One region of the Catenuloplanes atrovinosus genome, then DNA from elsewhere that is predicted to be linked to it. Evidence: riboswitches for the same ligand, from Rfam matches in the RefSeq annotation. Region 1 holds a riboswitch; each other region holds the start of a gene.
What was found. Region 1 has a riboswitch for cyclic di-AMP ahead of J2S41_RS24645 (C40 family peptidase). Riboswitches for the same ligand answer to the same signal wherever they lie in the genome.
Positions count from the first base shown of each region.

Region 2: linked by a shared signal. The riboswitch ahead of J2S41_RS31825 (coiled-coil domain-containing protein) and the one ahead of J2S41_RS24645 (C40 family peptidase) in region 1 are both predicted to bind cyclic di-AMP.
Region 3: linked by a shared signal. The riboswitch ahead of J2S41_RS34440 (C40 family peptidase) and the one ahead of J2S41_RS24645 (C40 family peptidase) in region 1 are both predicted to bind cyclic di-AMP.

Region 1 covers NZ_JAVDYB010000001.1:5,566,324-5,575,589, forward strand. Annotated here, with positions in the region: gene J2S41_RS24620 (UDP-N-acetylmuramoyl-L-alanyl-D-glutamate--2,6-diaminopimelate ligase) at 1-758, opposite strand, end outside; gene J2S41_RS24625 (penicillin-binding transpeptidase domain-containing protein) at 849-3,083, opposite strand; gene ftsL (cell division protein FtsL) at 3,088-4,167, opposite strand; gene rsmH (16S rRNA (cytosine(1402)-N(4))-methyltransferase RsmH) at 4,249-5,316, opposite strand; gene mraZ (division/cell wall cluster transcriptional repressor MraZ) at 5,498-5,929, opposite strand; gene J2S41_RS24645 (C40 family peptidase) at 6,376-6,870, opposite strand; cyclic di-AMP (ydaO/yuaA leader) riboswitch at 6,876-7,038, opposite strand; gene J2S41_RS24650 (MurT ligase domain-containing protein) at 7,400-8,620, shown strand; gene J2S41_RS24655 (type 1 glutamine amidotransferase) at 9,012-9,266, shown strand, end outside.
Region 2 covers NZ_JAVDYB010000001.1:7,141,411-7,150,676, reverse strand. Annotated here, with positions in the region: gene J2S41_RS31840 (ABC transporter ATP-binding protein) at 108-1,415, shown strand; gene J2S41_RS31835 (HAD family hydrolase) at 1,629-2,381, shown strand; gene J2S41_RS31830 (glycoside hydrolase family 65 protein) at 2,441-4,807, shown strand; cyclic di-AMP (ydaO/yuaA leader) riboswitch at 5,025-5,155, shown strand; gene J2S41_RS31825 (coiled-coil domain-containing protein) at 5,158-6,153, shown strand; gene J2S41_RS31820 (glycosyl hydrolase) at 6,195-9,116, opposite strand; gene J2S41_RS31815 (HAD family hydrolase) at 9,263-9,266, shown strand, end outside.
Region 3 covers NZ_JAVDYB010000001.1:7,735,820-7,741,176, reverse strand. Annotated here, with positions in the region: tRNA gene J2S41_RS34455 (tRNA-Gly) at 706-776, opposite strand; gene J2S41_RS34450 (pyridoxamine 5'-phosphate oxidase family protein) at 824-1,345, opposite strand; gene dcd (dCTP deaminase) at 1,400-1,978, shown strand; gene J2S41_RS34440 (C40 family peptidase) at 2,079-3,017, opposite strand; cyclic di-AMP (ydaO/yuaA leader) riboswitch at 3,080-3,253, opposite strand; gene J2S41_RS34435 (LamG domain-containing protein) at 3,392-4,213, opposite strand; gene J2S41_RS34430 (C40 family peptidase) at 4,411-5,280, opposite strand.

The DNA of each region.
Region 1 (9,266 bases):
AAGTACTCCTCCGGCGTGGCGTGGAAGTCCAGGTGGTCGCGGCCGAAGTTGGTGAAGCCGCCGACCGCGAACCGCACGCCGCCGACCCGGCCCAGCGCCAGCGCGTGGCTGGACACCTCCATCACCACCGCGGTCACGCCGCGCTCGCGCGCCACGGCCAGCATCGCGTGCAGGTCGGTCGCCTCCGGCGTGGTCCGCGCGCTCGGCAGGATCAGGTCGCCGAGCCGCGTCTCCACCGTGCCGAGCAGCGCGGTGGTGTGCCCGGCCGCGCGCAGCCCGGCCTCGGCCAGGTACGCCGTGGAGGTCTTCCCGGCCGTGCCGGTGACGCCGATGACCAGCATCGCGGCGGACGGGTGACCGTAGACCGCGGAGGACACCGTGCCGAGCACGTCCCGCGGGTCCGGCACCACCAGCGCGGGCAGCCCGGCCGCGGCGACCGCCGCCACGCCGGCCGGGTCGGTCAGCGCGGCGAGCGCGCCCGCGGCGGCCGCCCTCGCGGCGAACTCGGCGCCGTGCCGGGCCGCGCCGGGCAGCGCCGCGAAGAGATCGCCGGGGCGTAGCGCGGAGCTGTCGTGGGTGATTCCGGTGACGATCGGGTCGGCCGTGGCACCGGACGTCCGCACCTCGGTCCGCAGCACCGCGGCCAGCGAGGACAGCGTCCGTCCGGTCGGCACGACGGGCCGCGGCGGCGAGGTCGGCGGGGAGGTTTTGCCGGGCACGGCGTCAGACCCTACCCGGTCCGCGGGACCCGTCGACATCGGCCACAAGATTCACTAATGCCATAACAGCGCGCACACCAGTCATAACTAGAGTGCGGCCATTCAGTGTCCGCACGGCGAAGGGTGGAGTTACGGGCGGACCGTGAACTCCGGCGGTTCCGTGGTGCTCGGCGGCACCTTGTAGTGCCGCAGCGCGAAGCTCATGATCTCCTTGAACGCCGGGCCCGCCACCGGCCCGCCGCCGCTCTTGGGCGTGTGCGCGAAGACCGCCACCACGAACCGCGGGTTCTCGGCCGGCGCCATGCCGATGAACGACGACACCTCGCCGGCCAGGTACGAGCCCTCCGCCAGGCGGCTCGACGTACCGGTCTTGCCGGCCACCCGGTAGCCGTTCACCCGCGCGTCCCGCCCGCTGCCGTCCGGCACCTCCATCACGGACTCCAGCAGCGTGCGCAGTTCCCCGGCGGTGTCCGCGCTGAGCACCCGGTGCGACGCCACGTCCGTGTTCGCCGTGACCGTGCCGTCCGGCGCGACCGTGTCCTTGATCAGGTGCGGCTGCACGTAGACGCCGTCGTTGGCGATCGCGCCGTACGCGGCCGCCATCTGGAGCAGCGTGGCGTCGACGCTGTGCCCGATCGGGACCGAGCCGTACGTCGACCCGCTCCACTCCCCGACCTCCAGCACCCGGCCGGCGGCCTCGCCGTCCACGCCCTCGTTCACCGACTGCCCGAGCCCGAACCGCTTCTGGTACTCGACCACCTTCTCCGGCCCGAGCTGGTCGGCGACCTGGATCGCGGCCACGTTCGACGAGTACGCCATCGCGCCGGCCATGGTGATCCGGGTGCCCTCGTCGAACGGGTGGGTGTCCCGGAACGTGACGCCGCCCTTGCGCACCGACGGCCCCACCTCGAGCACCGTCTCCGGCGTGATCACGCCCTCCTCAAGCGCGGCGCCGTAGATCAGCGCCTTGTGCACGGAACCGGGGTCGACCACCACCGCGGACGCCACGTCCTGCCGGTCCTCCGGGTCCGCCCGGTCGAACTCCACCGGGTCGTACGTGGGGAAGCTGGCCTGCGCACGCACCTCGCCGGTCCGGGCGTCCAGCACCACGGCCGCGCCGATGCTGACGCCGGCCTCGACCATCAGCTCGCCGATGATGCGCTGCGTCTCGTACTGCATGTCCCGGTCGATGGTCAGGGTCAGCGAGCTGCCGTCCTTGGCCGGGGTCTGCTGCGAGTACCCGCCGGGGATCTCCTTGGCCAGGTCGGTGCCGTCGACGTACTTGCCGACCTCGAACCGGCGCTCGCCGTTGACGCCGCGCAGCAGCTGGTCGTACCGGGCCTCGATGCCCTCCAGGCCGTACATCTCGGCGCCGGTGAAGCCGATCAGGTTCGCGGCCAGGTCGCGGCCGGGCCACTCGCGCTTCTCGTCCCGGCCGATCACGATCTCCGGCAGCTCCAGCGCCTCGATCTTCTTCGCGTCGCTGGTGCTCACCGCGCGCGCCAGCCACTCGAAGTTGGACGGCCCACCGCCCGGCCGGGTGCGCTTGCGCATGCGCTCCAGCAGCTCGGACTTGGACAGGCCGAGGATCGGGGCGAGCAGCGACGCGGTCCGGTTCGCGTCCTTCACGACCTCCGGGTCGACCGCGATGTACCGCGCCTCCACGCTGTGCGCCAGCACCGCGCCGTTCACGTCGTAGATCGCGCCGCGCGCCGCCGGCAGCGTGACCACCTTCAGCCGGTCCTGGAGACCCTGCTTGGCCCACTCCGGCGTGTCGCCGAACTGGAGCACCACCAGCCGCACGCCGACCGTGGCCAGCATGACCAGGGCCAGCAGCGACGCCACCCGCAACCGGCGGCCCGGGTCGCCCAGCTTCGGCGGGCGGCGCGGGTGCCGCGGCTTGCGGACCGGCGCCGGCCGGTTCCCCGGCGGCGAGGCCGCCTTCCGGCGCGGGGCCGGGACCGCGTCCCGGTCCCGCTCGCGGGCGGCGGTGCCGCGCCGGCGCGGCTCCCGCGCCGCGGTCCCGCGGCGTTCGCCCTGGCGGCCGCCGTCGAGCACGCGCAGCGCGGGCCGGTCACCGCGCGCGGTGGCGGGCGTGGACCCCGATCCGCCGGTACGCCGTGCGCGCGGCTCCTCGACCGGCCGCGGCGGGCGCGGCACGCCCTCGCGCACCGTGCGCCCACGCGGCGTGTACGCCCTGGCCTCGAACATCTTGCCGTGCGAACGCGACGAGGGGGACGACGGCTGCCCGTCGTCCCCCGTGTCACGCGCCTGACGCCGGTCCCGCGCGCCGCCGCGGCCGGAGTCGCGGTCGTCCCGCGCACCCCGGCCGCGGCGGGCGGGAGGCTGTTCCCGGTGCGGCACCGATTTACCGTCCGCTCTCCTGGCTGGTGATCGCCGGCTCGCCGCCGGCCGGCATCGGCACGCCGATCACCTTGCCGTCCGGGAGCCGGATGAAGGCCGGTTCCTCCGCCTTGACCAGCCCCAGCTTCTTCGCGTGGGCGATCAGGTAGTTCGGGGACTCGTACTCCTCGATCTGCTTCTCCAGCTCCTGCTGCTGCACGTCCAGCGCGGCCTGCTGCTTCTGCAGCTCGTCCAGCCGGAACGCGTTCTGGTTGGTCTGCGTGTTGATCAGGAGGATGCCCACCACGCCGGCCACCACGGTGACCAGGATGCCGGCGATGAACGGCGCGCGCGGCACCGCCACCGGTCGCGGCGGCGTGACCCGCAGCCGGGGCGCGGGCGGCTCCTCGTGCACCGGCTCGGCCGGCTCCACCAGGACGTGGATCTCCTCCGGCTCCAGGGCGGCGCTGCCCTCGGTGCCGTACCGGCGGCCCCGCGCCGCCGACAGGTCGACCGGCTCGGCCGCGGTCGCCCGCGGCTCGCGCCGCGCGTCCCGGTCGGCCCGGTCCGGCGTGCGGGAGCCACCCGCACCCCGGACCGACGCCCGGTCGGCCCGCTCGATCCGCTCCGCGCGAAGGTCCCGGCCGGCCCGCTCGTCCCGCTGCCGGGCACGGTCGTCCCGGCGGCCGGCGCGGTCGTCCCGCTCCGCCCGCGCGGGCCGGGCCGGTCGCTCGTCGCGGGCCCGGCGCGCCGGGCGGTCCGGCGTGGACGCCCCGGCGGAGTCCGGCGTGGTTTCGGCCGCCCGCCGGCGGCGCTCGATGCGCTCCAGCGAGCTCAGTCGCTCGACACGCTGCGGACCCTCCTGGTCCGCAGCGCCCAGGTCCGTGGTGGACGGTGCCGCGGCCCCCCGGCCACGTGCCCCGTTGAGGCGCTCCGCGCGTCGCCCGGCCCCGATGCCGCGCACGATCGCCTCCTGGCCGCCGGATCGCGGCGAGCCCTCGGCCGGTGCCCACTGCGCCGCGGTCCGGCCCCCCGACCGCGGTGCGCGCTGCACCGTCTCGCGCCCGGCGCCGATGTCGCCCCGGTCGCGCTTGTTGACGTTCATGTCCCTCCCCCTCGGTCTTCTCGTCCCGTCGTTCCCCTGGACTCGGCGAGGGCCCTGCCCGTCCCCGCCGACCCCGCCGTCCTATGCGGACGACTCCGGCGCCCCCGCGCCGGGCCGGCGAGGCCTCCTGGACCGTTCGCGGACGGTCCCGGTGTCCCCACCGGCGATGCGTTCCACGGCGCGCAGCCGCACCGAGGCGGCCCGCGGGTTCTCCGCGACCTCCTCCTCGGTGGCCTGCTCCGCGCCACGGGTGAGTAGTCGCAGCGTGGGCCCGGTGCCGGGCAGCTCGACCGGGAGGTCGATCGGTCCGGTGCTCCGGGCTCGCGCCGCGAACGCCTGCTTGACGATGCGGTCCTCGAGCGACTGGTAGGACATGACGACTATTCGCCCGCCCGGTGCCAGCGCGTCGAGGGCCGCCGGTAGCGCCGCTTCGAGGGCGGCGAGTTCGCCATTTACCTCGATCCGCAACGCTTGAAACGTTCTTTTGGCCGGGTTTCCACCGGTACGTCTGGCTGGTGCTGGAATGGAGTCCCGGACCAGCTCGGCGAGCCGGGCCGTGGACGTGATCCGGGAGCGCCCCCGCTCCCGCACGATCGCGGCGGCGATGCGGGTGGCGAACTTCTCCTCGCCGTACACCCGCAGCACCCGGGCCAGCGCGCCCGCCTCGTATTCGTTGACCACGTCCGCCGCGGTGACGCCGCGGCCCTGGTCCATCCGCATGTCCAGCGGAGCGTCCTGGGCGTAGGCGAACCCGCGATCGGGCGCGTCGAGCTGTAACGAGGAGACGCCGAGATCGAACAGAGCGCCGTCGATCCGTTCGTAGCCGAGCCGGTCCAGCACGCCGGGCAGCTCGTCGGAGACCGCGTGCACGAGGTGGACCCGGTCGGCGAACCGGGCCAGCCGGTGGCGCGAATGCTCGAGCGCCTCCGTGTCCCGGTCCAGGCCGATCAGCGTCAGCCGGGAGTTCGCGGTCAGGATCGCCTCGGCGTGCCCGCCGAGACCCAGGGTCGTGTCCACATAGACCGGCGCGTCGCCGGCCAGCGCGGGGGCGAGCAGCGCCAGGCACCGCTCCAGCAGCACGGGCACGTGCGTGCCGCGCGCCTGCCACTCCCGGCCCTCGGCCACGAGCTCCGGCTCGGGCACCCCCATGTCGACCCCCATCACCTGGTGACGATTCGATTCACGCAATGCCCGCCAGCAGTGCGACGAAGACCGTACCGCCAGATCCCCATCCGCCCTCCTGGCGTCACCACCGTCGCGCCTGACACCGGGGAAGGGGCGTCAGGAGCGCCGAGCGGCTGGAGATCTCGCAGTACGGGTTTCCCGTCGACTACAGCCCGCCGGGCAGCACCCCCTCCCCGATGTCCGCGAAGTCGTCCTCGCTCTCCGCCAGGTACGACTCCCAGGCCGCCTTGTCCCAGATCTCCACCCGGGTGCTGGCACCGATCACGACCAGCTCACGGTCGAGCCCCGCATACTCCCGCAGGTGGGCCGGGATGGTCACCCGGCCCTGCTTGTCCGGAACCTCGTCGTGCGCGCTGGCGAAGAAGACCCGGCTGTAGGCCCGCGCCGCCTTGTGCGTCATCGGTGCGGCCCGCAGCTCCCCCGAGATCCGCTGGAACTCGGGCATCGGGAAGACGTAGAGGCAGCGCTCCTGCCCTTTCGTGATCACGACACCTCCCGCCAGCTCGTCCCGGAACTTGGCCGGGAGGATCAGCCGGCCCTTGTCGTCCAGGCGCGGGGTGTGCGTGCCGAGAAACACTCGCGGCTCACCCCCTCGCCCTTGCCGGCGGCATTCGCGGTGCCGCTGATCACTCGGGCCGGCGGGCTCTCCACGACCCCGCCATGTGGCCCCACTTTACTCCACTTCCCTCCACCCGCAACCGGAATCAGCGCGTCGTCAAGGGGTGTGGGCGTGCAAAAGAGCACGTCACGCAGGGTTGCGCTCGGTGGAGGGGTTCCATCCCGTACGCCCGTCCGGTTTCCGACATCCGTACGGATCGACGTTCTCGCCGCACCTTTTATACGGATTTTTCGGGTGGTTTTTCCGCGGTGTGCAGGGCTGGGGATTATTCCGTGGAGGGAAGTGGAGGGATCGCGCGGCCACGTGGCGTGGCCGGATGATCTCCGTGGGTGGCGCCGAACGGTCGCTGCGGAATCGCTGTGAGAATGCGGAAAGGCCCGCCGGACGCGGCGGGCCCTTCCCGGTCAGACGATCCGGCGCACCACGTACGAGCGGGACCAGATCCGGTGCTTGCCGACCCGCACGCCGGGGCGCGGGGCGTCATACATGTAGTCCCCGCCCGCGTAGATCGCGGCGTGGTAGCCGTGCGCGCCCTTGCGGAAGATGAGCAGGTCACCGGGGCGCGCCTGGGACTTCGGGACCGCCACGCCGTACCGCTGCTGGCGGTTGGCGCTGTGCGGCAGCGCCCGGCCGGCCGCCTTGCGGTAGACGTACATGGTGAACCCGGAGCAGTCGAATCCGCTCGGGTTCGCGCCGCCGTACCGGTACCGCTTCCCGGTGAGGCTCTTGGCGAGCGCGACGACCGCGGCCGCCTTGGCGGCCGGTGCCGCGCTCGCGGGCGCGACGGCGGTGAGCTGGCCGGCCGCGACACAGAGTCCGACCAGCGCGGCGAGCAGGGTGGAGCGCCGGGCCGGATTCCGACGAAGACGCGGAGACCGGACCGGGGAGTGCGCTGTCACGAAAGGAGTCCTTCCGGCGCGCCTGCGGGGTTAGCTGTCGGGTTCGGGCGCCGAAGATGCCCGGCCCGGCCGCGAGAGGTCACGGCCGGGCTTCACCCCCAGGCTCGTAGGACGAGCCGTCATGAATCGGGTGGTTCCCCCGTCCCTGCCCTTCGGTGCCATGTGTGCTGCGAGGTGACGTCGCGTCGCCGGGAACGGGCAGGGTTCGGCGTGTCCCGCGGTCGGCGCGGCCGGCGGGCGGATCGCACACCGGCCCATCGTTTGTAGCGGACGCCGGGAGCAGGTCCTCGTGGTCAAATGATCACGCTCCGAGGTTGGCATGCCCGGCCCGCCGCCCCGACGTGTCGGGTGCCCGATATTCCGCCACCGTTCGGGCGCGCACCACTACCCTCCGTATATCGAGGCCGGTGAAGCTTCCCACACAAATCGAGGTCACACCGCTGCGGTACGTGGTTATCGCCCGGAGACGAACGACCCGGCCGGGAAGCGGTGCCGGTCCGGTAACCTCGCTCGGGTGACGCAAGGCAACATGCCCCTCCGCGCCAAGGTCGCGACCCAGGTCTCCCGCACCGCCGCCGCGCTCTCCCGCGCGGCGGGGCGGGGCGACGGTTCCGTGATCGGTGGCTGGATCGGTCTCAAGATCGATCCCGACCTGCTCGAGCACCTCGCCGCCGGCCGCGCCATCGCGCTGGTCTCCGGCACCAACGGCAAGACCACGACCACCCGGCTCACCGCGGCCGCACTGGGCGTGCTCGGGCCGGTGGCGACCAACTCCTTCGGTGCCAACATGCCCACCGGGCACACCTCCGCGCTGGCCAAGGCCGGCGCCACGCCGTACGCGGTGCTGGAGGTGGACGAGCACTACCTCCCGCAGGTGATCGAGGAGACCCGGCCCCGCGTGGTCGCGCTGCTCAACCTCTCCCGCGACCAGCTCGACCGGGCGAAGGAGGTGGCGATGATGGCTCAGCTCTGGCGCACCACCCTGGCCAAGCACCCGGAGGTCGCGCTCGTCGCCAACGCCGACGACCCGATGATCGTCTGGGCCGCCGGCAACTCACCCACGGTGAGCTGGTTCAGCGCCGGCCAGCGCTGGCAGGACGACTCCTGGGTCTGCCCGGAGTGCGGCTCCACCATCGAGCGCCAGGACGGCCAGTGGTGGTGCACCGGCTGCCCGCTGCGCCGCCCCGCGCCGCAGTGGGTGGTCGAGGACGACGGCGTGCTCGACCCGTCCGGCGCCTGGCACCTGATCCGGCTCCAGCTGCCCGGCCGGGTCAACCTCGGCAACGCGGCCACCGCGCTCGCGGTCGCGGCCGCGTTCGGCATCCGGCCGCTGCAGGCCGTGCCCACGCTCTCCTCGGTCGCGTCGGTGGCCGGCCGCTACGCGCAGGTCGACCGGGACGGGCGCAACATCCGGCTGCTGCTGGCGAAGAACCCGGCGAGCTGGCTCGAGGCGTTCGACATGGCGGACAACGCGCCGACACTGCTGTCCATCAACGCGCGCGACCCCGACGGGCTGGACACGTCCTGGCTGTTCGACGTCGACTTCGCGCCGCTGCGCGGGCGCCAGGTGCTGATCACCGGCGACCGGGCGTTCGACCTCGCGGTCCGGCTGGACGTGAACGACGTGCCCTTCCGGCACGTCCGTTCGTTCGGCGAGGCGATCGCCAGCGTGCCGCCGGGGCGCCTGGAGGTCATCGCCAACTACACCGCCTTCCAAGACATCCGAGCGGAGCTGGACCGTGTCAATTAACCCGGAGTGGAGCGCGCCCGGCCAGGGCGGGCAGAGCTGGGGCGATCAGCCGGCCTACGGCCAGCAGCCACCGGTCCAGGGACAACCGCAGCCGGGGTACGGGCAGCAGCCACCGGCGTACGGCCAGCCACCGGTCCACGGCCAGCCGCCGGCTTACGGACAACCGCCGGTTTACGGACAGCCGCCTCAGCAGCAGCCGGTCTACGGACAGCCGCCGCAGCAGGCACCGGTCTACGGGCAACCGCCCCAGCAGGCACCGGTCTACGGACAGCCGCCGGTCTACGGCCAGCCGCCGGTTCACGGACAGCCGCCGGTTTACGGACAGCCGCCCGCGCAGGGGCAGCAGCAGCCCGGTGGGCAGCCGGCGCCGCAGGGCGCGGGCGGGGACAGCGTGGTCCGGGTGGTGTGGGTCTACCCCGACCTGCTCTCCACCTACGGCGACCGCGGCAACATGCTGATCCTGGCCAAGCGGGCGCAGCAGCGCGGCATCCCGGTGGAGACCATCGAGGTCCGCTCCGACCAGCCACTGCCCACGCACGCGGACGTGTATCTGATCGGCGGCGGCGAGGACGGCCCGCAGGCGCTCGCGGCGCAGCGGCTGAACGCGGACGGCGGCCTGCACCGCGCCGTCAACCAGGGCGCCGCC
Region 2 (9,266 bases), 1.6 Mb from region 1:
GATTACGCCGTGAACATGGCACGTTTACCCGATGGGCTAGTTGAGATGATGCTCGTCACAGTGGACAGAGCTCGGGGGCCGGCTGAAGAAGTTGCGGGGAGGTGGCGGTGACTACCGTCGCGCTCAAAGACGTCACAAAGGTGTTCCCCGATGGAACTGTGGCGGTCGACAGGGTCAATCTCGACGTCGAGGACGGCGAGTTCATGGTCTTGCTGGGGCCTTCCGGCTGCGGCAAGTCGACGGTGCTGCGAATGGTCGCGGGCCTGGAGGATCCGAGCAGTGGTGTCGTGCTGCTCAATGGCGAGGTGGCGAATGAGATTCCGCCCCGCGATCGGCGCATAGCGATGGTGTTCCAGGATTTCGCGCTCTATCCGCACATGACCGTGAACGAGAACATCGCGTTTCCGCTCCGCCTCTCCGGCGTCGAGCCGGGACCGCGCGCGGAGCGGGTGGCGGACGTGGCCGGCGCGCTCGGCATCGGCGAGCTGCTCGGCCGGCGACCGGGCCAGCTGTCCGGCGGTCAGCGCCAGCGGGTGGCGATGGGGCGCGCGATCGTCCGCCGCCCCGGTCTGTTCCTGATGGACGAGCCCCTGTCGAACCTCGACAGCGGGCTCCGCGCGGAGCTGCGCGCGGAGATCTCCGGCCTGGTCCGCGAGCTGGGCGTCAGCACCATGTACGTGACGCACGACCAGGCCGAGGCGCTGACCATGGCGGACCGGGTGGCGATCATGCGCAAGGGCGTGCTGCAGGATGTCGGCACGCCCACCGAGGTCTACGGCCGGCCCGCGACGCTCTACGTGGCCGCGTTCCTCGGCAGCCCCAGGATGAACCTGATCGAGGCGTCCGTCTACGTGCACCTCGATCGGTACGTCGCGCTCAACCTCGGCGAGCAGGCGCTCTATCTGCCGTGGGACGACATCCGCGCGCGCGTGGTCTCGCACTACCACGGCGAGCGCATCGTGATCGGGCTGCGCGCGGAGGCGCTCACGCCGGTGGCGCCGGACGCGCCGGGCGACGTGCTCCAGGGTCGCATCCGCTACCTGGAGCACCACGGCCACGAGTCGCTGGCCTTCGTCGACGTGGGCGCCACCGCGGTGCTGGTCGACGAGCTGGGCGGCGCCGCGGTCGAGGTCGACCCGGAGCCGGTCTCGCCGATGCAGCGGCTGGGGCAGGCGGTGCAGCGGTTCACCGGGCGGTTCGGTGAGCGGGCCGAGCAGGAGCAGGCGGCGGGCGGCACCCGGACGAGCGTGCTGAGCGACCCGGGGCGGCACCACCGGCGCCCGGCCGAGCTGGCGGTCCGGCTGGCGCCCTACCCGGCGATCCGCCCGGGCAGCCCGCTGGCGATCGGCGTGCGGATGGACGCGCTGCACTTCTTCGACGAGCGAGGTGACCGGATCGACGTGGGCTGGCGGTGAAGATCAACAATGTGGGTCGAACGGCCCGGGACCGACGGACCCTTTGTGCGATCTCTTGTGCCGGACGGGCGACACGAAAGGTTCAACGTTTTCCCACGGAGGTGGGCTGACCGGCGATAACCTGGGAGAAGGGGCACCATACGAGGCGCCGCGCCCGGGGTTTGACACCGCCGAAATCCGGTTAACTTTCCGTTTCACAGTTAAATTGAGCGGGTGCTTGGTCTTCCACCTCACGTGACTGCCTGTCTGTTCGATCTCGACGGAGTCCTCACCCAGACCGCGCTGGTGCACAACGCGGCCTGGAAGGAGACCTTCGACGAGTACCTGAGCAGGCGCGCCGCGGCGGAGGGCATGCCCTTCGTCCCCTTCGATCCCGGCTCCGACTACCTCATGTACGTGGACGGCCGTCAGCGCGCCGACGGCGTACGAACATTCCTGGCGTCCCGGGGCATCGTGCTCCCGGAGGGCTCCCCGGACGACGGCGTCGACGCCGAGACCGTCAACGGCATCGGAAATCGTAAGAACGTCCTGGTGTTGAAGTACATCGCCGAGGGCAAGGTACTGGTGTACGACGGCTCGGTCACCTACCTGCATGCGGTGCGGGATGCGGGGATGCGGACCGCCGTCGTCTCCGCGAGCGCCAACTGCCGCGACGTGCTGCGCGCGGCCGGCATCGAGGATCTGCTGGAGGAACGGGTCGACGGTGTGGTCGCCCGGGCCGAGGGACTGCCCGGCAAGCCCGCGCCGGACACGTTCCTCGCCGCCGCGAAGAGGCTCGGCGTCGACCCTCGCAACGCGGCGGTTTTCGAGGACGCACTGGCGGGCGTCGAGGCCGGCAGGGCCGGCGGCTTCGGGTTTGTGGTCGGAGTGGACCGGGTCGGGCACGCGGACGCGTTGCGTGCCCACGGCGCCGACATCGTCGTATCGGATCTCGCCGAACTCCTGGACGGCGGCGAGCCCCGATAGGGACGGCAACCCGCCGGTGGTTCACCGACGGGCTCAGATCAACACTGAAAGGGATCGCTGTGATCCGAGAGCGGGCTTATCCGGTCGAGCCCTGGCATGTCCGCGAGACGCGGCTCGACCTCGACGTCCTGGCACAGTCGGAGTCCGTGTTCGCGCTCTCCAACGGCCACATCGGCCTCCGGGCCAACCTGGACGAGGGCGAGCCGCACGGTCTGCCGGGCACGTACCTGAACTCCTTCTACGAGCTCCGGCCGCTGCCCTACGCGGAGGCCGGCTACGGCTTCCCGGAGTCCGGGCAGACGATCGTGAACGTGACGAACGGCAAGCCGATCCGGCTGCTCGTCGACGACGAGCCGTTCGACGTCCGGTACGGCGACCTGGTCTCCCACGAGCGCGTGCTGGACATGCGGGCCGGGACGCTGGAGCGCGAGGTCGAGTGGGTCTCGCCGGCCGGCCGGTCGGTGCGGGTGCGCTCGACCCGGCTGGTGTCGTTCACCCAGCGCGCGATCGCCGCGATCGCCTACGAGGTCGAGCCGGTCAACGGCCCGGCCCGGGTGATCGTGCAGTCCGAGCTGGTGGCGAACGAGCAGTTGCCGCCCACCAAGCGCGACCCCCGGGTCGCGGCGCTGCTGGAGTCGCCGCTGCTGGCGGAGGAGGAGCTCACCCAGGAACTGGGCGGGCTGCTGATCCACAGCACCAAGACGAGCAAGCTGCGGATGGCCGCCGCGATGGAGCACGTGGTGGAGACCGAGGGCCGCCACATGGTCAAGACCGAGGGCAACCCGGACTGGCTGCGCACCACGGTCGCCTGCATGCTCGAGCCGGGTCAGAAGCTGCGGATCGTCAAGTTCATCGCGTACGGCTGGTCGTCGCGCCGCTCGGTGCCCGCGCTGCGGGACCAGGTCGGCGCCGCGCTGGCCAGCGCCCGGCTCACCGGCTGGGACGGGCTGGTCGCGGCGCAGCGGGAGTACCTCGACGCGTTCTGGGACCACTCGGACGTCAAGGTCGAGGGCGACCCGGAGGTGCAGCAGGCGGTGCGCTTCGCGCTGTTCCACGTGCTGCAGGCCGGCGCCCGGGCGGAGATGCGGCCGATCGCGTCGAAGGGGCTCACCGGCCCCGGGTACGACGGCCACACGTTCTGGGACTCGGAGACGTTCGTGCTGCCGGTGCTCACGTACACGCAGCCGGACGCGGCCAAGGACGTGCTGCGCTGGCGGCACGCCACCCTCGACCTGGCCAAGGAGCGGGCCGAGACGCTCGGCCTGCGCGGTGCCGCGTTCCCGTGGCGGACCATCCGCGGGCACGAGTGCTCCGCGTACTGGCCGGCCGGCACCGCCGCGTTCCACATCGCGGCGGACATCGCGGACGCGGCCCGGCGTTACGTGCTCGCCACCGGTGACGAGGACTTCGAGCACGACTACGGCTTCGACCTGCTGATCGAGACGGCCCGGCTGTGGCGTTCGCTCGGCCACCACGACCGGCACGGCCGCTTCCACATCGACGGCGTGACCGGCCCGGACGAGTACACGGCCGTGGTCGACGACAACATCTACACCAACCTGATGGCGCAGCTGAACCTCTACGCCGCGGCGGACGTGGCGCTGAAGTACCCGGACAAGGCCCGGGCGGCCGGCGTCGACGACGAGGAGATCGCCGGCTGGCGGGACGCGGGCGCGGCCGTGCACCTGCCGTACGACCACGAACTGGGCGTGCACCAGCAGTCGGAGGGCTTCACCCGGCTGCAGGAGTGGGACTTCGAGGGCACGCCGCAGGAGAACTACCCGCTGCTGCTCAACTACCCGTACTTCGACCTGTACCGCAAGCAGGTGGTGAAGCAGGCCGACCTGGTCCTCGCGATGCTGTGGCGCGGCGACGCGTTCAGCGACGAGGAGAAGGCGCGCAACTTCGCCTACTACGAGGCCCGGACGGTCCGCGACTCGTCGCTGTCCGCGTGCACCCAGGCGGTGCTGGCGGCGGAGACCGGCCACCTGGAGCTCGCCCACGACTACCTGGGCGAGGCCGCGCTGATGGACCTGCACGACCTGCACAACAACGCGCGCGAGGGCCTGCACGTGGCGTCGCTCGGCGGCTCGTGGATCTCGCTGGTGATGGGCCTCGGCGGCATGCGGGACCACGGCGGCCAGCTGTCGTTCAACCCGCGGCTGCCGGAGCGGATCACCCGGATGGAGTTCGCGTTGCTCTGGCGCGGGCTGCGGCTGCGGGTGGATGTACGCAGCGACGAGGTCACCTATTCGCTGCGTAACGGCACCGGTGAGAAGAGCATCACACTTGTGCACCACGGCGAGCTGGTGACGGTGTCGGCGGACAAGCCGGTGACGATGGGAATCCCGGAGCGGACCCACGTGGGGCCGGAGCCGCACCAGCCCGCGGGCCGCGCACCGGCCCGTCGTGCAAGCTCTCTGTAATTGACTGTTCGACAATTAGTATAGGAAAGGTCGCCCCGATTATCCGGGGCGGCCTTTTCGCATACCGTGTCGATGTGTCTCTATGGTTTCCTGTTATTGAGCGGGCACTTTGCGTCACTATAGGGAATTCTTAAGTTTCCGGATCTAGAGCGGTCGTCCTAGCAGCGACTGGGTAGTCTTGCCGCCGGTCGTCATCGGCGGGCGCGCCCGGTGCCCGTGGCGACCACCGCCAAATCGCTCAGCGAGTCGGGGAACCACGTTCGTGGGGTGAATCCGCGCCAGCGGTAGGGGTGTCGTTCCCATCCCGAACCCGTCAGCTAACCCGGCCGGCGGTTGAGGAGAGGAACATGATGCGCCTACGGCGAATAGCGGCACTCGCCGTGCTGCTGGCGAGCGTTGCCACCGCAGCGTTCGCAGCGCCCGCCTACGCGATCGACGAGGGCGGCACGGAACAGCTCAGGAAGCAGCTCGACGCGGCCAGCAAGGGCTACATCGAGGCGAAGAACAAGCTCGCCGCCTCGGAGAAGCGCCAGAAGGAGCTGACCGAGGAGCTCAAGACCATCGAGGCCGACCTCAAGAAGCGCGAGGAGACGGTGGGCGAGCTGGCCGGCCGGACCTACCGCAACGGTCGCCTCGCCCCCATGGTCGCGATGCTGAACGTCTCCGAGGGCAACGGTTTCATGGACCGTGCGACGTTGCTCGAGACCATGACGATCAACCAGGAGAAGCAGGTACAGAACCTGGTCGAGGCCAAGGACGAGGCCACCCGTGCGAAGTCTGCCATCGAGGCTGAGATCGGTGAGCAGAAGAAGCAGGTCGAGACCATGGACAAGCGGAAGAAGCAGGCGGAGAACGCGCTGAAGGCCGCGGGCGGCGGCGCCGCGGCGAACGTGCAGTCCGGCAGCGGCTCCGCGGCGGTCGCGGTCGCGACCGAGCGCGGCGCGGACGGCTCGTTCCCGGCCGAGAGCTGCACCGTGGACGACCCCACGACCGGCGGCTGCATCACCCCCCGCCTGCTGCACGCCTACCAGCAGACCAAGTCGGCCGGCTTCAACCACTTCGTCTCCTGCTATCGCAGCGCCGAGGACGGTGGTGAGCATCCGCGCGGCCGGGCCTGCGACTGGTCGGCGCAGGCGAGCGGCTTCGGCGGCGTCGCGTTCGGTGCGGACAAGGCCTACGGCGACAACCTGGCCAACTTCTACATCAAGAACGCGGACCGGCTCGGCGTGCTCTACGTGATCTGGTACAGCCGGATCTGGCTACCGTCGAGCGGCTGGCAGTCGTACGCGGGCGGCGGCACCCCGTCCGGTGACCATACGAACCACGTGCATCTATCCGTCATCTGACGTGACGAAGGAGCCCGCGGCACGCGCCGCGGGCTCCTTCGTCACCAGACCCGCACCTCGCCGTACGGAATCAGCGTGACCGGCCCGGTCAGCCCGTAGGCCTGGCGCGGCGCCACGCCGTAGACCGCCGGATCGGCGACCCGCAGCCGGTTGTTCAGCGTGGTCGCCACCTCCACCTCGATCGTGTTCCGGCCCTCGTGCAGGTACGGCCCCACGTCCGCCACCGGGTTCAGCGGGCTCACCGGCACCGCGCGCCCGTTCACGGTCACCCGGGCGGTGTCGAAGACCTCGCCCAGGCCGAGGTACGCCCCGGCGCACGCCGGCACGTCCACCACGGCCGTGTACCGCCCGACGCCGGACACGTCCGCCAGCCCCGGGAGCTCTGTCCACGGCCGCAGCCCGTCCAGCTCCACCGTGTGCGTCACGGAGAGCGTCTCGGTCGCACTGGACCCCGGCCGCCAGTCCGCCACCCGCAGCGTCCACCGGGTGAGCGGGATCGGCGCCGGCACCGCCGGGATCGTCCGGCTCACGGTCCGCCCGTCGTCCAGCGTCGCGGTGTACGTGCCACCGGTCGCGGCGCGCAGCGTCAGCCCGCGCTCCGTGGCCAGCACCCGGTCCGCGGTCGTCGCGGTCACGTGCCGGTTCGCCGCGCCGGGCGCGTCCAGCACCACGATCGCCGACTCGCCCGGCTGCAACGCCACCCGCATCGTCACCCGGTCGCCGTCCGCGGTGTAGACCGCGATCCGCTCACGCGCGCCGGTCCACGGGTCGATCCGGTACGGCACCGCCGTCCGGCTCGACCGCTGCAGCGTCACGTCGTGGTCGATCGCGGCCACCGGCGGCTTGACCGTCTCCGCGTGCTTGCCGTTGACCAGGTAGTAGTAGTCGGTCCCGCGGTCCACCCGGTGCCCGTGCAACAGCGTGGACGTCCGCGCGTAGGAGACGGCCGGCCGCAGCCCGAGGCTCGCCAGCGCGGCGCCGACCTCGGTCTTCGCGGCCACGGTCCGTACCCGGGGCAGCGCGGTCAGCTCGGCCAGCAGCGCGCGCAGCGCGACGTCCTCGTCGCCGGTGGCCCGGCCCGGCACGGTGGCGGCGGACCAGTCGCCGAGCAGCACGACCGGCAGGCCCTGCCGCGCCAGCGCGAGGATTCGGCGCGCGGACGGCAGGTCCAGCGTCGCGGCCGAGCCGGAGAACGGGTCCGGCTCCACCAGCAGCACCCGGTAGGCCGGGCCGTCCGGGGCCAGCCGGCCGTCGCGGACCGTCGCGCTGGGCAGCGCCAGCAGCGGCGCGCTGATCATCTGGTGCGTCCACCCGGACGGTACGCCGTCCGAGGTGAACCAGGACGCGCCGATGCCGGTCTTGCTGTAGCCCTTCTGCCGGAAGACCGCCGCGTCGACCCGGTTCACGCCGATCCGGCCGGCCAGGTGCACCCGGCCCAGGTAGGCGGCCACGTCCGGCGCATGCCGCCAGCTCGGCTGCCGTGGGCCCCACGACTCGGCGTAGCCGATCGCGCCGGAGTACGGCGTGAACGCGGCGAAGCCGGGCCAGGCCGCACCGGGCGCGGTCGCGTACGAGAAGCCGTGGAACACGGTCTGGTTCAGCCCCGCCGCGTACGCGCCACCCATCGTGCGCAGCAGCCTCTTCCACGTGGTGTTGTAGGCGCCGCCCTGGTACGCGCCCGCCTCGCAGGACAGCAGCGCCCGCCCGCCCATGTCCCGCCCACCGGCCAGGCACCGGTAGTCGTCCAGGTTCTTGAACCCCAGCGACTCGCCCTCCGGCACGTCGACCACGGCGGACGCCGCGATCGCGTCCGTCTCCAGCCCGTACGGCTGGGCCCGGAACGTCAGCCCGAGCGAGTGCGCCCAGCGGGTCAGCGGCACGAAGTGGTGCTCGGTGAACAGATCGGAGATCGTCTGCCAGTAGTCCGCGCGCACCCGGCGGCTCGTCGCCGCGTCGAACGCGTAGACCGTCGCCTCCTTCACCCGTACCACCGCGGGCAGGTAGGGGCGCAGGTCGTACCCCCGGCGACGCTGGAATTCGGTGAGCATCGCGGGCGTCCAGTTGAGCGCGTGCGTCTCCAGCTCGATCGAGTCCTCGAAGAGGGAGCCGCCGGCGCGGCGCAGCAGCGCCCGGATGCGCGGCGTGAGCAGCCGCGCCTCCCAGAAGTCGATCACCGCCTGGGTGCCGGCCGCGCTGAAGTGGTCCACCACGTACGCGTCCGGGCTGGTGTGCGGCCCGGACTCCGGCTCCTGCCCGGACCCGCGCTGCCAGTAGGCGAGCACCAGGTAGTCGCCGTCGGCCGGCGCGGTCCAGGTCAGCCGCCCGTCCGTCACGCGCGCGGTGAGGTCGGTGACGGAGTCCGCGGCCAGCCCGGTCTCCTTGCGCGTGGCGTTGGCCGGGTCCACCCGCACCGCCTGCACCGCGATCAGCGTCTGCCGGGTGACGGACGGCGCGGCGGCGGTCACCGAGGCCGGCACCGGGCCGTCGAACGTGCCGCCGGCCGCCACGGTGGCCACGCCGTGCGCCAGCTCCTGCACCGCGGCCGGGCCGTCCGGCGTGACGGTCGGGACCGCGGCCGGCCAGGACGGGCCGATCGTCAGGTCGATGGTGATGCCGCGCCGGGCGGCCTGGTCGAGCGCGGCCTCGACGCCGCGGGTCCACGCCGCGGTGCCCCAGCCGTGACCGGCGGTGTCCAGCGCGGCCTTGTCCCGCACGCTGTGGTGCACGGCCGCGATCTCCGCGCCGCCGAACCCGGCCGCCGCGATCTGGTCCACCTCGCGCCGGATCTCCGCGGGGTCGACCAGCCCGTCCGGCCACCACCAGCGGAAGTACGGCCGTAACCCGGTCGCGGGACGGGCGAAGTCGTTCCGGCCGGTGTCCGCCTCGGCCGGGACCGCGCCCCAGCCGGCCGCCAGCGTGCCCGCTCCCAGAGCCAGCACGGTACGGCGCCTCAGTCCACTCATGTCCGACCTTTCCCCGGGTGCCCGCCGGGTTCGTGAAACGTTTCAACAACGTCGGTTGATACGACCATAGGAACGGACCGGGTCTGTGGTCAATACCTCAGGAAACCCGCGCGACACCGATCCGGCCGCGTGATCGGATGTCCGGCATGG
Region 3 (5,357 bases), 2.2 Mb from region 1:
TCGCACCTGCGGAGGCACCACAAGGTCAGGCCAGAGCCGAACCAGAGTCTCACCCTCCAGCCATGTCGCCAACTGATCCGCGCTGCTGGCCTCCCGAAGGACCGTCTCGTACATGCTCGCCAGGCGACGCGGGTTATCCAGGTCGTACACCGCCTTACCCGACCAGTTCAACCGCCGGTCGAGCCGCACCATCCGTCGGCCCGTGCAGATCCGCCAAATCCGCCACCACCACATACGGTCGCTGATCCCCATATCGAGACCCAGCAGGCGCCCGCACACCCTCAGCGCTCATGGCAACGCCCCCTCCCACCAGCCACCCCACACAACGATAGTCCTCTCACCCACCCGCCGAGGGCAGCGCAGAACGCCACGAAGCAGCACAACCTGGACCGAAGACGCTCAACAATCGCTCGACCAGGTCGTCTATCACCACATGGAGGCTGCGGGCGCTACCCACGCGCCCGCTGATCTACCAGTCTGATGGCACGTTGGTGGCACGCAGCCGGCTCTTCGGCGCGGAGCGCGAGAGTCGCGTCGCCGCCGAGCGGGTAACGTGTGCCGATCTCATCGGCGACGGTCGATACCGCTGCCCCCAGGTCACCGATGAACGCAACCACCGGGACGTGGGGTTTCCGGGGCTCGGCCCCGGAGCAGAATGCGAGAAGGCCCCGGCTCGCGCACTCCGCGAGCAGGGCTCCGACGACGAGCGGGTGACGGGAATCGAACCCGCACTGTCAGCTTGGGAAGCTGATGTTCTGCCATTGAACTACACCCGCGTGGTGCGGACCCACTCTACCTGGTTGCCCGATCCGTACGCGAGCGCCTATGCCTGTGAGTCGCCGGAGGCGGCGATGACGATTTCGACGGAGGGGGCGTGGTCGCGCCAGACCTGGACGGCGGGGCGGGCGGTGGTGTCGGTGGCGAGGGGGGTGGCGCCGCCGCGGCCGTGGCGGGCGAGCATGGCGACGTCGATGGTGAATTCGTAGAGGCGCCAGTCGACGTGGGGTTCGGCGCGGAGGTCGCCGGCGAGGCGGGTGATGCGGGCGAGGTCGGTGACGGCGTGGGCGTGGCCGGCGAGGTAGGCCTCGTCGTCGCTGTCCTCGGGCGGGAAGCTGTGCAGCGCGTAGCGGCCGTCGCGGTCGAGGTCGCGGCGCTTGGGGGAGTCGACGATGAAGCAGAAGAGGCCCTCGTCGGTGATGACGGGGCTGACGGGGTGGACGCGGGGGCCGCCGTCGGAGCGGACGGTGGCGAGGTAGCCGAGGCCCGGACCGTACTGCTGCATGAGGGAGCGGATGGCGGCGGCCAAACCGGGCTGTGACGAGGCGAAAGCGGTCCAGGTAGCCATGCCGCAATCCTATCGAACATGCGTTCTAACGGCCAGCTTGGTTAAGGTGTCCGGATGCTGCTTTCCGACCGGGATCTGGTCGCCGAGATCAAGGCTGGCACGCTGGCGCTCGATCCGTTCGAGGCCGCGCTGGTCCAGCCGTCCAGCATCGACGTGCGGCTCGACCGGCTGTTCCGGGTCTTCAACAATCACCTGTACACGCATATCGACCCGTCCGTGCAGCAGGACGATCTCACGTCCGAGGTCGAGGTGCCGGTGGGTCAGCCGTTCGTGCTGCACCCGGGGGAGTTCGTGCTGGCCTCCACGCTGGAGGTGATCTCGCTGGGTGACCAGTTGGCCGGGCGGCTGGAGGGCAAGAGCAGCCTGGGCCGGCTGGGTCTGCTGACGCACTCGACGGCCGGCTTCATCGACCCGGGCTTCAGCGGCCACGTCACGCTGGAGTTGTCGAACGTGGCGAATCTGCCGATCACGCTGTGGCCGGGCATGAAGATCGGGCAGCTGTGCATCTTCCGGCTGTCGTCGCCGGCCGAGCATCCGTACGGCTCGGAGGTCTACGGCTCCCGCTACCAGGGCCAGCGCGGCCCCACGCCGAGCCGCTCCTGGCGCAACTGGCGCACCTGGCCGACGGCATGAGCGCCGCCGGCATGAGAGTCGCCGGCATGAGAAAGGCCGGCATGAGAAAGGCCGGCATGAGAAAGGCCGCCCTGCAGGGCGGCCTTCCACGTCGTACGGGTTAGAGCGGGCTGCCGAAGCTGTGCACCGGCATCGCGTCCATCTTCATCATCCGTACCGGTTCCGCCGGGTTGGGTGCGTGCACCACCCAGCCGTTGCCCGCGTACATGCCGACGTGACTGAGGTCGGCGCGGTAGAAGACGAAGTCGGCCACCTGTAGTTCGTCGCGGCTGACCGACTTCATCAGCCCGCGCTGCGCGGCCGCGTTGTGCGGGAAGGACATGCCGATCTGCGCGTACGCCGCGAGCATCAGGCCGGAGCAGTCGAAGGCGTCCGGGCCGGCCGCACCCCAGACGTACGGCTTGCCGATCTGCGCGCACGCGAACTTGATCACGACGCTGCGCTTGCCGCCGGGGTACTCGTACGGGCAGGGCGCCGGGGCCAGCTCGCCGCCGCCGCCGTTGCCGTAGACCTGGAGCCGGAGCTTCTGCAGCTCGTCGACCTTGGCGTTGATCTCCTTGGTCTTCTGGCTGAGCTCCGCCTCCTGCGTGGTGAGGTCGGCGATGAGCGCGTCCAGCGGCGCCTTCTCCGCCTCCAGCTGCTCCTTCAGCTCGACGACCTCGGCGATGTCGCGGCCCTGGGTCCGGGCGAAGTGGTCGAGCAGCTCCAGCTGGTTGGTCAGCGTGGTGGGCGAGCCGGTCAGCAGGATGGATCCGAGCGTGCTCGCCGGGCCGGTCTTGTACTCCTCCGCCGCGATCACGCCGACCCGGCCCATGACCAGGTCGACCTCCGCCTGCAGCGGCTGAATCCTGGTGCCCAGCACCTCCGCCTGCTTTTTCTTCTTCTGCAGCTCCTGGCGGGTGGAGTTGTGCTTCTCGATCGTAGGCTCGAGCTCGGTCCACGCCTCGTCGATCTGCTTCTCCACCTCCGCCACGGTCGGTTCCGCGTGGGCGGCGGTGCCGCCGAGCGTGACCACCAGGGCGGTGGTCAGCGCGCACATCGCACCGACTATGACGGACCGATTTCGGAGTGCGGCAATGCCTGCCACCGAAGTCTTGCTCCCTCGTGTCCCTGACCGCCTACCGGGTTAGCTGACGGGTTCGGGCGGGTGAGGCCGGTGCAGAAGCGCTCACCACAGGGTCATCGCCCTACCGTCGGTGGGTGGCCGACGGATTCACCCCAAGTGCGCCTTGGGTCCCCGGTTCATCCGAGTGAATGATTCGGCGGTGTCAGGCTCGCGGCGACCGGGGGTGATCGCGCGTCGTCGAGCCTGGCGATCCCCAAGATTAGAGAGGCAAAACGGACGCCGCAAGCCGATCTACCTCAAAAATCGGTACGTACAAACGCCGTCGCGGTACGTTATGCAACTGTCCGTTAATTGATCGTCACGTATACATCGTCGATCTGGCCGGCATATTGATCGTTGTTGGCCGTCACACTCTTCCCGCCGATTCGCAGCGGCTCGGTATTCGCGATGGACAGCCGGACCGGGAGCTTGACGGTGCCGCGCGCCGCCCCGTCGACCCTGATCGACAGCGTGCCGCGGTTCCGCACGCATCCGACCGTGTGCCACCGCCCGTCGGCCACCCGCACCGGCGCGATCACCCGGTAGATGCGGGTCGGGCTGGCCACCACGCAGCTCGGCCGGCCGGCGATCCCGTCCACCTGCAGCTTGTACTGGGTGCCGCCGCCGACCGAGAAGCCCTTCTGCAGCACGTTCGCGCCGGCCGAGGTGTCGGTGGGCCGCATCAGCACGGACGCGCCGTACTGGAACCGCCGGGTGCCGGGGTTGAGCGCGGCGGGGTGGCCGCCCTCCAGGATCGCGCGCGGGCAGTTCTGCGGCAGCGCGGTGCAGCGCGCCGGGAAGGCCGCGGCCCAGCCGGCACCGTGCCGGGCGAGGCCGAGCACGCCGCCGACCGCGGTCCGCGCGCGCATGCCGTACCGGCCGGTGAGGTCCAGGAACTGCCGGCCCGCACCGCCGTCGAACGTGTACCGGACCGCGATCGGCCCGGCCGCGGCCCGCGCCACCTCGGACGGAGCCGAGGTGGTCTCCTCGTCCACGAAGGCCTCCGGCGAGAACACGGCGGCCGAGCGCGAGGGTGAGGGGGAGGCCGGCGGCGCGGACGCCGTGGAGGACGGCGACGGCGCTGGCGACCCGCCGGACACCACCACCGCGCCCGTGAGCAGTGCGAGCACCGCACCTCCCACGGCGACCGCAGCCACCCGGCCGGTCAGCATTACTGGCATACGGCGTGAATCCGACATTCCCCCATTGTGGGTATTGCCGGTCCCGCCGCCCGGCCCACCCACCGCAGCCGGCCGCAAAAATCATGCAAAAGCAGGAGCCCTCGCCGGTACGTCCGGCGAGGGCTCCACTGCGAAACGGCGCGGCGTCAGCCGTACCGGCGGAAGCCGACCACCGGCATCACGTCGATGCGCAGCACCTCGACCGACATGCCCGGCTGCGGCGCGTGCACCATCATGCCGTTACCGAGGTAGATGCCGTCGTGGCTGAGGCTGCTGTTGAAGAACACCACGTCGCCCTTCTGGGCCTGGTCCGCGGGTATCGACGTCCCCATGTTCCACTGCGAGACGGTGCTGTGCGGCAGGCTGATGCCGGCCGCCGCGTAGGAGAACGCGACCAGACCGGAGCAGTCGAACGAGCCCGGGCCGGCCGCGCCGAACACGTACGGCTTGCCGAGCTGCGCACACGCGGTCGCCACGACGGTCGCGGCCACGCCGCTGGCGCCGGAGGACGAGCAGTTGCCGTCGGAGGGCGAGGTGCTGCCGCTGCTCGGGACGTTGGCCACCGAGCCGTACGCCTCCTCCTGCAGCTTCTCCAGCTCGTCGAGTTCCTTCTCGACCTGCGTTTTCTTGTCCGCGAGCTCCTTGTCCCGCTTCTCCTGCTCGGAGACGACCTTGTCCAGCGCGGCCTTCTGCTTGTCCATCTCGCTGCGGGCGGCGGTGACGGCCTCGATGTCCTGCCGCTCGCCCTCGGCCAGCCGGTCCAGGTAGATCAGCTGGTCCGTCAGCGCGGTGGGTGAGCTGGTCTGCAGGATCGAGTTCAGCCCGGACGCGGGACCCGCACGGTACGACCGGTTGGCCATCACGCCGACCTTGTCGACCGCGGCCTTCATCTGGTCGTTGAGCGGCTTCATCTTCGCTTCGAGCTCGGACCGCTTCTTCTGGTTCGCCTTCAGGTCGTTGTGGACCTTGTTGTACTCCTCGATCGTCGGCTCGAGCTCCGCCCACTTCTCATCCATCTGAGCCTCGATCTCCGCGAGGGTGGGCTCAGCATGAGCGGGGGTGGAGAGCAGCGTCAGGCTGAAGAGAACAGCCG